3 regions of the Lysinibacillus sp. NPDC097279 genome follow, and region 2 is predicted to be linked to each of the others. Evidence: riboswitches for the same ligand, from Rfam matches in the RefSeq annotation. Region 2 holds a riboswitch; each other region holds the start of a gene.
The links. Region 2 has a riboswitch for S-adenosylmethionine ahead of ACIQ1H_RS18040 (cyclase family protein). Riboswitches for the same ligand answer to the same signal wherever they lie in the genome.

Region 1: linked by a shared signal. The riboswitch ahead of ACIQ1H_RS22070 (bifunctional homocysteine S-methyltransferase/methylenetetrahydrofolate reductase) and the one ahead of ACIQ1H_RS18040 (cyclase family protein) in region 2 are both predicted to bind S-adenosylmethionine.
Region 3: linked by a shared signal. The riboswitch ahead of metA (homoserine O-acetyltransferase MetA) and the one ahead of ACIQ1H_RS18040 (cyclase family protein) in region 2 are both predicted to bind S-adenosylmethionine.

What each region holds. Positions count from the first base shown of each region.
Region 1 covers NZ_JBIWDA010000010.1:53,693-57,968, forward strand. The annotation lists gene ACIQ1H_RS22055 (protoglobin domain-containing protein) at 1-112, shown strand, start outside; gene ACIQ1H_RS22060 (hypothetical protein) at 290-553, shown strand; gene ACIQ1H_RS22065 (protoporphyrinogen oxidase) at 621-2,009, shown strand; SAM riboswitch class I at 2,134-2,233, shown strand; gene ACIQ1H_RS22070 (bifunctional homocysteine S-methyltransferase/methylenetetrahydrofolate reductase) at 2,323-4,170, shown strand; gene metH (methionine synthase) at 4,163-4,276, shown strand, end outside.
Region 2 covers NZ_JBIWDA010000005.1:37,872-42,147, forward strand. The annotation lists gene ACIQ1H_RS18030 (Cof-type HAD-IIB family hydrolase) at 1-745, shown strand, start outside; gene ACIQ1H_RS18035 (DedA family protein) at 1,212-1,808, shown strand; gene ACIQ1H_RS18040 (cyclase family protein) at 1,874-2,611, opposite strand; SAM riboswitch class I at 2,861-2,962, opposite strand; gene ACIQ1H_RS18045 (YuzC family spore coat inner layer protein) at 3,071-3,376, opposite strand; gene ACIQ1H_RS18050 (VOC family protein) at 3,832-4,275, shown strand.
Region 3 covers NZ_JBIWDA010000001.1:1,314,256-1,318,531, reverse strand. The annotation lists gene panF (sodium/pantothenate symporter) at 1-1,103, shown strand, start outside; gene ACIQ1H_RS06640 (nucleotide excision repair endonuclease) at 1,205-1,576, opposite strand; SAM riboswitch class I at 1,896-2,005, shown strand; gene metA (homoserine O-acetyltransferase MetA) at 2,111-3,046, shown strand; gene ACIQ1H_RS06630 (GerAB/ArcD/ProY family transporter) at 3,134-4,276, opposite strand, start outside.

The DNA of each region.
Region 1 (4,276 bases), on a different contig from region 2:
GGAAAAAGAAGTGCAAGCTGTGGCACTGATTCTGAATGAGCTTGGGCTTGCATTTAACGAAGTCACAAATTCTGCAGATAAATTAGCGAGTGTTGCCCAAAACTTAAACTAATTGAAATTATTATTAATGGGAGGACCTTATTAAAATACTTTCAAATAAAATTTAATTTAAATCCGCTTTGCTTTCCGCAGGTAGGATAAGAGCCTTATGATCTTTGGGCTCTTGCTTACTTTTACAGAAAGTGAAGCGGATTTTTTTATTTTGAGGTACCTGTGGAGTTCCATGCCTTTGGGGTGTCAGGCACACAAACAATTCGCCGTATCTGGGGTGTCAGGCACACAAACAATTCGCCGTTCTGGGGTGTCAGGTACACAAACAATTCCCATATCTGGGGTGTCAGGCACACAAACAATTCGCCGTTCTGGGGTGTCAGGCACACAAACAATTCGCCGTTCTGGGGTGTCAGGCACACAAACAATTCGCCGTATCTGGGGTGTCAGGCACGCAAACAATTCACCGTACTTTATTTTTGCTAAATTTGTAATGGGTTGAACGTAAATGTTTGCAAAAAAAGTTTATACTAATAGGAGATAAATAAAGAAATTAGGGGCGATTCTTCATGGAAACAATAGTTGTATTAGGTGGCGGCATTACTGGTTTATGTACGATGCATTATTTACAACGCCAAGTATTGGAGAAAAAAATAGATGTAAAACTAGTGCTAGTTGAAAAAAATGCTTATTTAGGTGGAAAGCTTCACTCTGCGTATGACCAAGGTTTTATAATGGAAACGGGTGCTGATTCAATTGTTGCTCGGCATAAAGGGGTCATGGAGCTAGTGCAGGAGCTTAATTTTGAACAGGAGCTGGTGTACAACGAAACAGGGGTATCTTATATCTATACAAACGACGAATTACATGCAATACCAGCAGATTCAACATTCGGTATCCCTATGAGCTTATCTTCTCTTGAAGCGAGTACACTTGTATCAGACGCTGGTAAACAAATTGCATTACAGGACTTAACGATGCCAAATAAAGGATTTACTAAAGAAAGCTCAATAGGTGAATTTTTAACGTATTACTTAGGAGAAGAGCTTGTACAAAATCAAATAGCACCAGTATTAGCAGGCGTATATTCTGGAGACCTACATCAACTTTCGATTGCATCTACACTGCCGTACTTAATTGATTATAAAAATGATTACGGAAGCATCATTAAGGGGTTTGATGCAAATCGCGAACAATTTATGAAAGCTTCCAATAAAAAATTTATTTCGTTTAAAGAAGGCTTATCATCACTGATTGATCGCCTTGAAGAAACATTAACAGAAGTAGAAATTATTAAAGGTGTAGCAACAACAAGTGTAAAGAAACATGAAGGGCAATATACAATCACTTTAGCTAATAATAGAAAGCTTGAGGCTAATCACGTTGTATTAGCACTACCGAATGATGCGGTGCAAAGCTTATTACAGGACCCATCGTTGGATCGTTACTTTAAAGAATTTACGACAGCTTCTGCCATAACAATTTACTTAGGCTTTGATGTACCAGATGCAGTGTTACCAGCAGATGGAACGGGTTTTATTGTATCGCATAATTCAAATGTGCAATGCAATGCGGCAACGTGGACAAGCCGAAAATGGAAGCATACATCTACTAATAGTAAATTACTTGTACGACTGTTTTATAAGAGCATTAATCCTGCGTACGAAAAATTACGAAAGATGACAGATGAAGAACTAGCAGCTGTCGCATTAGAAGATGTGAAGAAAAGTTTAGGTATTGATGAAAAGCCAACTGTTGTTAATGTTGCAAAGTGGATCGACCAAATGCCGAAATACGATTTAGCACATCATGAAGCATTGAAGGGCTTAACAGCTGAGCTTGCAGAAAAGTATCCCAATTTATCGATAGCAGGTTGCTCTTATTTTGGAGTAGGTATTGGTGCTTGTATTCAAAATGGTAAAAAAATAGGCGAAGAGCTTGCAGAAAAACTAGTATAGCAGTGAAATAAATACGAAAATAGGTATTTTTCTGGGGAAATCTCCTTTGTTAAGTGAAATAGTCTTGACTCTATCGCCTGTAAACGATATGATTCTTTTAATTATTTGAAAAATTCATACTACATTCTTATCGAGAGAAGCCGAGGGACTGGCCCAATGAAGCTTCAGCAACCAACTCATGTCAGGTGCTAAATCCAGAAGACCTTATTGGTCGAAGATGAGAAGGAAAAACAATTACGATTCGTTAAAGCCTTCTTTTTTGTAAAAGAAGGCTTTTTATATTTTGGGAAAAAGGAAAGTGAGGCTTACGTTTATGGGATTGCTAGAAAAGTTAAAAACACATGTGTTAACTGCAGATGGTGCTATTGGTACTGTTTTATATGGCTACGGCTTGGAGTACTGCCATGAAGAAATGAATGTACAGAAACCAGAATTAATTGAAAAAATTCATAGAGAATATATTGCTGCTGGTGCAGATGTAATTCAGACAAATACTTATGGGGCTAATGCTATTAAATTAGCACGCTACGGCTTAGAATCGCGAGTGCAGCAGTTTAATGAAGCGGCGATCACGATTGCTAAACGTGCTGCAGCAGATGGTGGGCAATTTGTGTTAGGCACAATTGGGGGCATCCGCGGTATTCGTAAAAGTGATGCTACGTTAGAGGAAATTTTAACGACAGTTGAAGAGCAAGCTAATGTGTTACTTGCAGGCAATCCAGACGGCCTTTTACTTGAAACGTATTATGATTTCGAAGAGTTAAGCGCAACGTTAAAAATGTTACGTGCCAAAACAAAGCTACCAATTATTGCGCAGGTGTCAATGCATGAACCTGGCGTGTTACAAAATGGAATGGCATTAAATTATGCATTGCACGAGCTTGAGATGCTTGGTGCAGATGTAGTTGGCGTAAATTGCCGTTTAGGTCCGCATCATACCATTCAAGCATTCGAAGGTGTTGAACTTCCTGAAAAAGCATTTATGTCTGCCTATCCAAATGCCTCATTGCTAGATTTAGAGGATGGGCGTGTCGTTTATGAATCAGAAGCAGATTATTTTGGTCGAGCAGCGGTTGCACTAGTTGACCAAGGTGTTCGTTTAATAGGTGGCTGCTGTGGCACAACACCAAAGCACATTGCGGCAGCTAAAAAATATTTAGAAGAGTTAACACCTATTGAAGAAAAGTTAGCTAAGCCTGAAAAAGTAGAGATTGTACGAGAAGCAGAGCCTGCAACATATGAGCCGTTACATGAAAAGGTGAAACGTGAGCGCTCAGTTATCGTGGAGTTGGATACACCGAGGCATTTAGAGATTGATGGCTTTATTCAAGGGGCGAAAAAATTATATGAAGCAGGCGCAGATGTAGTGATGATGGCAGATAACTCACTTGCATCGCCACGCATTAGTAATGTGGCAATGGGTGCGTTATTAAAGGAAACACATGGTGTTCGACCATTAACGCATATAACGTGTCGTGACCGTAATTTAATTGGATTACAGTCGCATTTGATGGGCTTAAATGCACTTGGTATTCATGATATTTTAGCGGTTACTGGAGATCCGACTAAGGTAGGCGACTTCCCTGGTGCAACAAGTGTTTATGATGTATCTTCTATGGAGCTAATCCAACTGATTAAACAGTTGAATGAAGGTATTTCATTTTCTGGAAAGCCACTTCGTAAAAAAGCAAACTTTTCTGTAGCGGCAGCATTTAATCCGAATGTCCGTGTGTTAGATCGAGCAGTAGCCCGTCTAGAGAAAAAAATTGAACATGGCGCCGATTACTTTATTTCTCAGCCTGTTTATACGAAAGAGAAAATTATTGAAATTTATGAGGCAACAAAGCATTTAGATGCACCAATTTATATTGGGATTATGCCAGTAACAAGCTATAAGAGTGCTGAATTTTTACACCATGAAGTACCAGGTATCAAACTATCAGATGATGCACTGTCACGTATGAAGGCATGTGGTGAAGATAAAGAACGTTCAACATTAGAAGGGATTGCAATTGCTAAAGAGTTAGTAGAAGTAGCTGCAGAGTATTTCAATGGTATTTACTTAATTACACCGTTTTTACGCTATGATATGACGCTAGAGTTAATGAAATTTATTGAGCAATTGGATGAACAGAAAAAAGGGGTAAGTATAGATGGCTAAGCACTTGATTGAAGAGCAACTAGAGAAACGAATATTAATTCTTGATGGCGCAATGGGTACAATGCTTCAAAATGAAAACTTATCAGCAGAAGATTTTGGTGGCGAG
Region 2 (4,276 bases):
GGATGGTACGCTCATCAATTATGGCGATGGTTGTATTGAATCGAGTACAAAGAACGCTCTACAAATAGTAAGAAACAAAGGAATTCGATTAGTTGCTGCAACAGGAAGACCACTATCTATGTGCCATCGTTTACTAGAACTAGGTATCGATACGTTTATTACTGCGAATGGGGCTTATACTCGGCATGGTAATCAAATAATCCATAGCATGCCCATCGCACAAGATGTCGTACAAAGTGTAAAAGCGTTTGCTGATAATAATCGGGATAGCCTGACATTTTTTACTGACCACTTATTCATGAATAATGTTCGTCATCAAGCAACATTAAAGGCAATGAAGGAGACATTATCTTTAAATGACTATCCTCCCACGAATCATAATATTTTAAATGAGCAAGTTTACTTAATGTGTTTATATGCCAATGAGCAAGTGGAGAAAAAGTACATAACACAATTTCCAAATTTAAAGTTTGAACGATGGCATCCGACAATTATGAATGTGCTACAAGATGATGTATCAAAATCCATCGCTGTTGACGCGGTGCTAAAATATTTCAACATCCCTCGAGAAGAAGCAATTGCTTTTGGAGATGGAGAGAATGATATTGATATGTTAGAGCAAGTTGGATACGGTATTGCGATGGGAAATGGCAGTGTCGCATTAAAAAATGTTGCTGATTATGTCACGTTAAACTCGGATGAAGGTGGCATTGATTATGCATTGCGTAAGCTCCAACTTATCTAGAGTATTAAATATTATTAGAAATAAAATATTTCTGCTATCGTAATGGCCCCTAAGAGAACCTTTTTAGCTTTTAACATCTACTTCCATAGTATGTGCTCAACGCTACTTATATTTTGGATAGACAGGAATGTTATTAGATTGTATGAATAAATTGGAGTAGATGATCTCGTTACCATTGTCACATGTATTTAGATTTCAGTCAGCATATCCGTCACTGGTGGCAGTAATGAAAATGAAGTGATGTGAAATAGAAATTTAGACTGAAAGAGATAGGAGGATACGGTAAAGAGAGTAATTTTTAAAAACTGAATTTATCGAAAATAAAGTTATGATGATTGTACAATATTAATATACATGTAATAATGATTAAACCTATACAAAAGTAATTGATAGAAAAAATTGACTTTAAGAGGCTTATGGTAAGCTAAGATATTGGGAAAATTAAGGCTTTAGGTGGGGTAAATTTATGGTGCATCACGTGCAATCTCTTATTGAACATTACGGGTATTTCGGAATCATTCTTATACTAGTTGGAGGGATTGTCGGGCTGCCACTTCCTGACGAAATTTTTTTAACCTATGTAGGATATAATGTTTATCGTGAAAATTTAGAACATATTCCTGCATTAATAAGTGCTGCAGTGGGAGCAGCAGGAGGCATCACCCTCAGCTACTTTGTTGGGCGTCGATTTGGGTTACCGCTATTACAAAAATATGGGCCGAAAGTTCATATCACTGCACAAAAAATTGAGTTTACGAAAAAACTGTTTGAAAAGATAGGGCCTGTCCTATTATTAATTGGCTATTTTATACCTGGTGTTCGTCATCTAACAGCATATATTGCAGCTATTAATAATTATCCCTATAAAAAGTTTGCTGTTTATGCATATGCAGGTGCAATAATATGGACTTTCACCTTTATTACTTTAGGGAAAGTACTCGGAAATAAATGGCGTTTTGTTGGAATGTATTTATCTCAATACAGCCTATATGCCATATTGGTGTTTATCGTATTAATGCTGATTGTTTACTATGTATTTAAAAAAAGAAATACTATTAAATAAATAGTAAAAAAAGGTCTGCTTCAAATGTTTATTTGGCATTTGAGGCAGACCATTTTTATTTAAATTTAAGGCAAAATAGCAAATGAACGCACAGGGAATCCAGAAGCTTTTTCAGGCTTTGGCACAATATTGAAAATGACTGCCCCTTTGGCTGGTAGCTTATCTAAATTTGTCATCAGTTCAATTTGATATGTATCCTGATCTAGTACAAAATATTCGCCATCTAACGTACCATTTTTACGGAAATCCGCCGCTGAATCTGTATCGAATGTTTCATGACCGATGGCACTGATTTTCCGTTCTGTAAATAAAAACTGCAACGCTTCTAATCCCCAACCTGGAATATGGTTATGACCGTCTTTATCTTTATTATTGAACAAGTCCTTATCTGGCCAACGTTTACTCCAATCAGTGCGCAGTGCAACAAATGTACCTGCTTCAATTTCTCCATATTGTGCTTCAAAATCTAAAATATCTTGTACGCTTAACGTCAAGTCATTGTTCAATTCTGCTTCCTTGGACTTATCTATAACAATAAGCGGAAGGACAAGTTCTTTTAATTCTAATTCGTCTAAGTAGCGCGTATTTGCAACAAAATGAATAGGTGGATCAATATGCGTTCCATATTGCCCGGGAAACGTAAATTGTTGTGCAAAAAAGCCGTCATTATGGGAAAATAGCGTTTCAAATTTTGCATCTTCAAACATAAAGAAATGAGGAGAGTCTGGCCCGAATGTATGTGTTAAGTCGACCCATTGCTTAGTTTTTAATAGCTGTAATGCTTGTAAAAGTTCATTTGTCATTTTTATTCCCTGCTTTCTTAATTATGAGTGGTGAAACAATTGCGTCATTAAATACGAACATCGAAGTGAAAAAAGAATGATTATTCCCATCATTACGCTTCAGGCGAACCTTTCGCGGACAAGCTCAAGCCTACTACATTCAAAAGTTCATAATTTTTCTTAGAAAAACTAATAGGAAATTACCCATTAATAAAAATAAAAAAAGAGCCCTACTTGTAGAAGAGGACTCTCGTGTAACTGAAGTCAGTCTTCTCATCTTTTGGTGAATTTCACCATTTGGAATTAGCACCATGCCTAAGACTGGTTGCTGAGACTTCATAGGGCCAATCCCTCCATCTCTCTTGATAAGAAAAATATATGAATTTTCAGAAATAGTAATACCAAATACTTTAGCATACTTATAAATAGTTTACAAGTTCTATAGGAGTGCATGGTTATAAAAATAAGATGCCTTCTTTCTTACCAATATAATATGACCGCGATACTACAGCACCCACCTTCTGATAAAACAATTCGAATATTGTCTGGCGTATATTTCGCTTCGAATTTCGCTGTAACACCTGCAGAAGAAATGAGTTTTTGGACTTCATCTTGCTTGGAAAGCTGTGCGGCATTTTTAAGATCATGGGCAAACTGATCGGACCCTTCAATTTTCTCTGTTAATAATTGGGCCTGCTGCATAATCGGCTGAATTTGTTTGGCAGATGTCTTCAACTTCAATGTATTAATAGGCGGGTACTGATTTGGGTTTGGAGATGTGGGCATCGCAAGCTGTCCAGGCAAATGGTGGGGGAAAGGCGAATTAGCAACGCCCCAATTTGGATATTGATGTACATAAACATAATACGGATAAGGATTGTAATACAGCAGAATTCCTCCAATCTATAGCTAATATCTTAGTGTATCTTATGTAGAGGCATTCTATTTTGTGTTGAAGTAGCCCGTTCTTATCGAACAAAGCTTAGCGTAGTCCTCTTTTTATATATGTTGCAATGAATGTAAAAAAAGTCCGGAACGAGGATGATATTATTTTTATCAGAAAAAATGGCAATCGAAATGGCTGAAATAAAGATGTTTGAATCGAGACAATAATGCAATGTGTGCAGCCATGTAGCAATTTGATAATGCGTATACAGTAATGGCAATAGCATAAAGCAAAAAGGATTTGCCACAAGAAAGGGAGAATATGTAATAGATACTGTAGAAAAGGGGAAGATGGGATGAATCGTTTAAATTTAATTACATTAGGTGTGAAAAATATGGTTGAATCGTTGGCATTTTATCGTGATGGGCTTGGGTTCGAAGTAGTTGTCTATGGGGATGAAGCAAATCCAGATGTTATTTTCTTTAATAATGGAGGAACTAAAATATCTCTTTTCCAAATTGATCGCTTAGTAAAGGATATAAATGAAGCGAATCCACCAACTGTAGGTAATGGCTTTAATGGTATTACGCTTGCCTACAATGGAAAGTCTAAAGAGGAAGTCGATGAAGTATTTTTGTTAGCAAAAAAAGCTGGAGCAAACATTGTAAAGGAGCCTGAAACAGTGTTTTGGGGAGGTTATAGTGGCTATTTTCAAGATCCAAACGGCTTTTATTGGGAAGTGGCATACGGTGATATGTGGGAATTTGATGAAAACGATATGTTAATTATTAAACAATAGA
Region 3 (4,276 bases), on a different contig from region 2:
TACGGGAACGCTATAAAAGCCATGTCATTGTAATTTTATCTGCAATTAGTATTATTGTCTTTTTATTTTCTGCAATGATGGCACAGTGGGTTGGTGGAGCACGCTTAATTGAATCATTAACTGGTTTAAATTATACAGCGGCACTCTTTATTTTTGCTGCATCAGTATTAATTTATGTCATTATTGGGGGCTTCCGTGCGGTTGCTTTAACGGATACAGTACAAGGTTCGATAATGGTAATTGGTACGGTTATTTTACTAATTGGGACAATCATTGCAGGCGGGGGAATAGATCAAATTATGACATCCCTTGTAGCAGAAAATCCAAAGTTAGTGTCTCCATTTGGTGCAGAAGGTGAACTAACGCCGTTATATGTTTCTACATTTTGGATTTTAATAGGAATTGGCGTAGTGGGGCTACCTCAAATTGCAGTACGTGCTATGAGCTATAAAGATTCTAAAAGTATGCATTTAGCCATTATTATTGGTACGATCGCCATCGGGACAATTATGTTCGGCATGCACCTAATTGGCGTGCTAGCGCGTCCAGTAATGCCAGGTATTGAGATTGGCGATAAAGTGATGCCATTATTAACGTTAAAAGTTTTACCGCCATATTTAGCGGGTATTGTTTTAGCAGCACCGATGGCAGCCACGATGTCTACGGTTAATGCACTACTGATGTTAGTTAGTTCAACCGTTGTGAAAGATATTTATTTAAACTATGTGAAGCCAACTGCCAACGATGGGGAGATTAAGCGGGCAAGCTTTATTGTCACTACAGTAATTGGTTTAGCAGTCGTTGTATTTGCGTTAAATCCACCAGATTTACTTGTTTGGCTTAATTTATTTGCATTTGGTGGCCTAGAAGCTGTCTTTATTTGGTCAGTCGTCCTAGGATTATATTGGAAAAAGGCCAACAAATATGGCGCAATTGCTTCCATGATTACGGGCATGACGTTATACATTGTGATTGATCGCTTTTATCCGTCAATCTTTGGTATGCATACAGTGACAATCCCGATAGTAGCTTCATTTATAATCTTTGTTATTGTAAGCTTACTAACAGCTAACAAATTTAAAGATGAAAAAATATTTATTTAAATACTAAAATACCACGAGAGATACGTCTCTCATGGTATTTTTTTATATGAATAACGCTAAAAAAGAAAACCGTTAGCAAGTGGTTGCTAACGGCGTTTATCTTAATAAAATACTTTTTCAAGATTATATTTTGCACGGAAAGTGTTAATAGCATATGTTTCGTAAATTTCACGTTCCATTGGATCATCAATTTCATACACTTCAATTTTGAAAATTTCATCACGGTACTTTTTCATTGGTGATACATTATCTTCAAAATGTTTTTTAATGCGTTGACGAATTTTGCGCGCTTTCCCTACAAATAATAGCTCATTTTTTTCGTTGTAGAATAAGAAAATGCCACCTTTTTCGCGAGTGATTTTATGGAAATCAATAAAACCATGGAATGGCGGGATTTCTACTTCCCCAGGTTTTAATACTTGCTCACGTTGACGAATTACTAAGTCTGGTTTTGGGAGTTCAATTTTAATCAAAATATTTCACGTTCCTCTCTGTTACTAAAGGTATATGTTAACATAATACCTCCATGATTACCATTACGTTTTCTTCTACAAAAATCAATTTACAATGCATTAATGTTTATCGGGTTACAATTGTCATTGGTTTGTCATTTACGAAGGCCAATTGATGTGAAAAATGATATTTAACCAGTAGATGCGTAACTCACAAAAGCAATAGATACTTTATGATAGTGTTCATCAAAAAATAAACTTCCATTCATTTATATACTAAATATTCTATGTATTATTGAAATTCTTAATTGTTCGTGATACAATTCTTTTTAATTAAATAATCTTATCAAGAGAAGCTGAGGGATTTGGCCCTATGACGCTTCAGCAACCTCTAACAATGTTAGAAAGGTGCTAATTCCACCAAAGGATGTTTCCTTTGAGAGATAAGAGTGAACGTGATAATTATCCTTCTCATTCTTGCTCCAAAGGAATGAGGGGGATTTTTTAATTTTATTTAGATAGAGAGAAAAAAATTAAAGAAAAGGGGAATGCAACATGCCTATTAATATTCCAAAAAACTTACCAGCAGGAGAACATTTACGTGGGGAAAAAATATTCGTAATGGAAGAAGACCGCGCTAAAACGCAACAAATTCGTCCTTTAAATATTTTAATTTTTAATTTAATGCCAGAAAAAGAAAAAACAGAGCTACAATTACTGCGATTGCTCGGTAATACACCATTACAAGTGAACATTACATTTTTAAATACAGCAACACATGAGTCTAAAAATGTGAGTAAATCACATTTACAGCTATTTTACTCGACGTTTAAAGAGATTCGCCATCGTCGCTTTGACGGGATGATCATTACAGGGGCTCCTGTTGAAAAGATGGCATTTGAAGAAGTGAATTATTGGGAAGAAATTTCAGAGATAATGGATTGGTCCGTTAAAAATGTCACATCTGTAATGCATATATGTTGGGGGGCACAAGCAGCCTTATATCATCATTATGGGATAGGTAAGTTTGAACTACCAGAAAAATGTTCTGGCGTCTATTCACATGTCATTACCGATTTAACGGTTGATTTAGTGCGCGGCTTTAGTGACTTATTTACAGCACCACATTCTCGCTATACATCGGTTTCCATTGATGAAGTACGTAAGCACCCAGATTTACGCTTACTGTCCTATTCAGAAGATGCTGGCGTCTTTATTGTGCAATCAAAGGATAATAAGAACATTATGATTACTGGTCACTTAGAATACGATGCGACAACATTGGCAGATGAGTATTATCGTGATGTTGAAAAAGGGATTGATATTGCCATACCTGTTAACTATTTCCCACATAATGATCCTTCGAACGAGCCAATCAATACATGGCGAGCACATACGCACTTATTATTTTCGAATTGGCTCAACTATTATGTTTATCAGGAAACACCGTACGAATGGGATTTTGTTGATGAGATTGAATACCATATTTAATTTGGGACTATTGCCATTGCGTTATACAGCGATAAGAACCCCCATTTCTCAAATAAACAGCGAGAAATGGGGGTTTGTTTAAACTTTTTACGATTCAGTAGTATTTGGTTTATTTTTAGAATCTTGTTGCGTGTTAGTATCTTGCTGTTCTGTAGATTTTTGTTTAGTATTGTCGCTTTGGGTATCGATAGAATCCTTTAAAATACTAGCACTTTGCTGATTGTTGGAATTTTGTTGAGCGTTTGTATCCTGTTGCTTGTTATCACGTTGTTGATTATCCTCATTCTTTTTTATTTTACGCATTTTTGCAACTACTAGTAAAAGCAATGGAAGTAAAACAGTTATTAGCCCTGAAAATAGAGGCCATATTTTCTGATTATAATTATTCGAATGGACAATATTAGGATGAGCAAGTTGTGCCATTGCAACCATGCACATCCCTAATGGTAAAATAAAGGGGCGAGGATCTTTCACTTTAAGTATTTGTCCTAAGCCAATAACCGTGGCGTAAAAATAAATAAAGGTACGAATATAAATTGAAATAATCCACATAACCGCCATAATTATTTCTACGCGCTGAAAAAAATTGCCTATTGAAATTCTTTGAGCTAAAGCATAGCTTGGAAATGTTTTAGCAGCAGTATTCGTTGAACCAAGGACTAGTGTTGATAGGGCAATAATAATGATTAATACGATTCCGCCAATTATCGTCCCTAAATAAAACCCTTTTTGAGCTGCTTTTTGTACATTGACTCCTGTAGGGAAGAACATAAGCAACACAACGAACGGAAATGAAAAAATACTCATAAATGATAGTGTACTGATTAGTAATGGCTTTGTTTTTGTTTCTAAAATAGGTTGTATATTTTGGATATTTATTTGAGGTGAAATACAAATAATAAAGACAATAAATATTACTGAGAAAATTGCAAATAGTATTTCTGCTGAGCGAGCAAAAGTCTCGATGCCTAAATACGAAGCAAAAACGATAATAATGGTGAATAAAACAATAAAGGATATAGTAGGCGTTTCAGGCATCACTTCTGTTTGCATAAAATTACCAATGAAATATAACAATTCACCAGCTGACAGAAAGGTTAAAGATAAAAAACCTAGTGATGCCAAAGGACCGAGAAATTTGCCTAATATTTTGCCATTTGCCTCGACGAACGAATTGCTAGGAGTTTGATTTGCTAAAGTTATATAGAGCTTTACTAATAATAAGCTTAA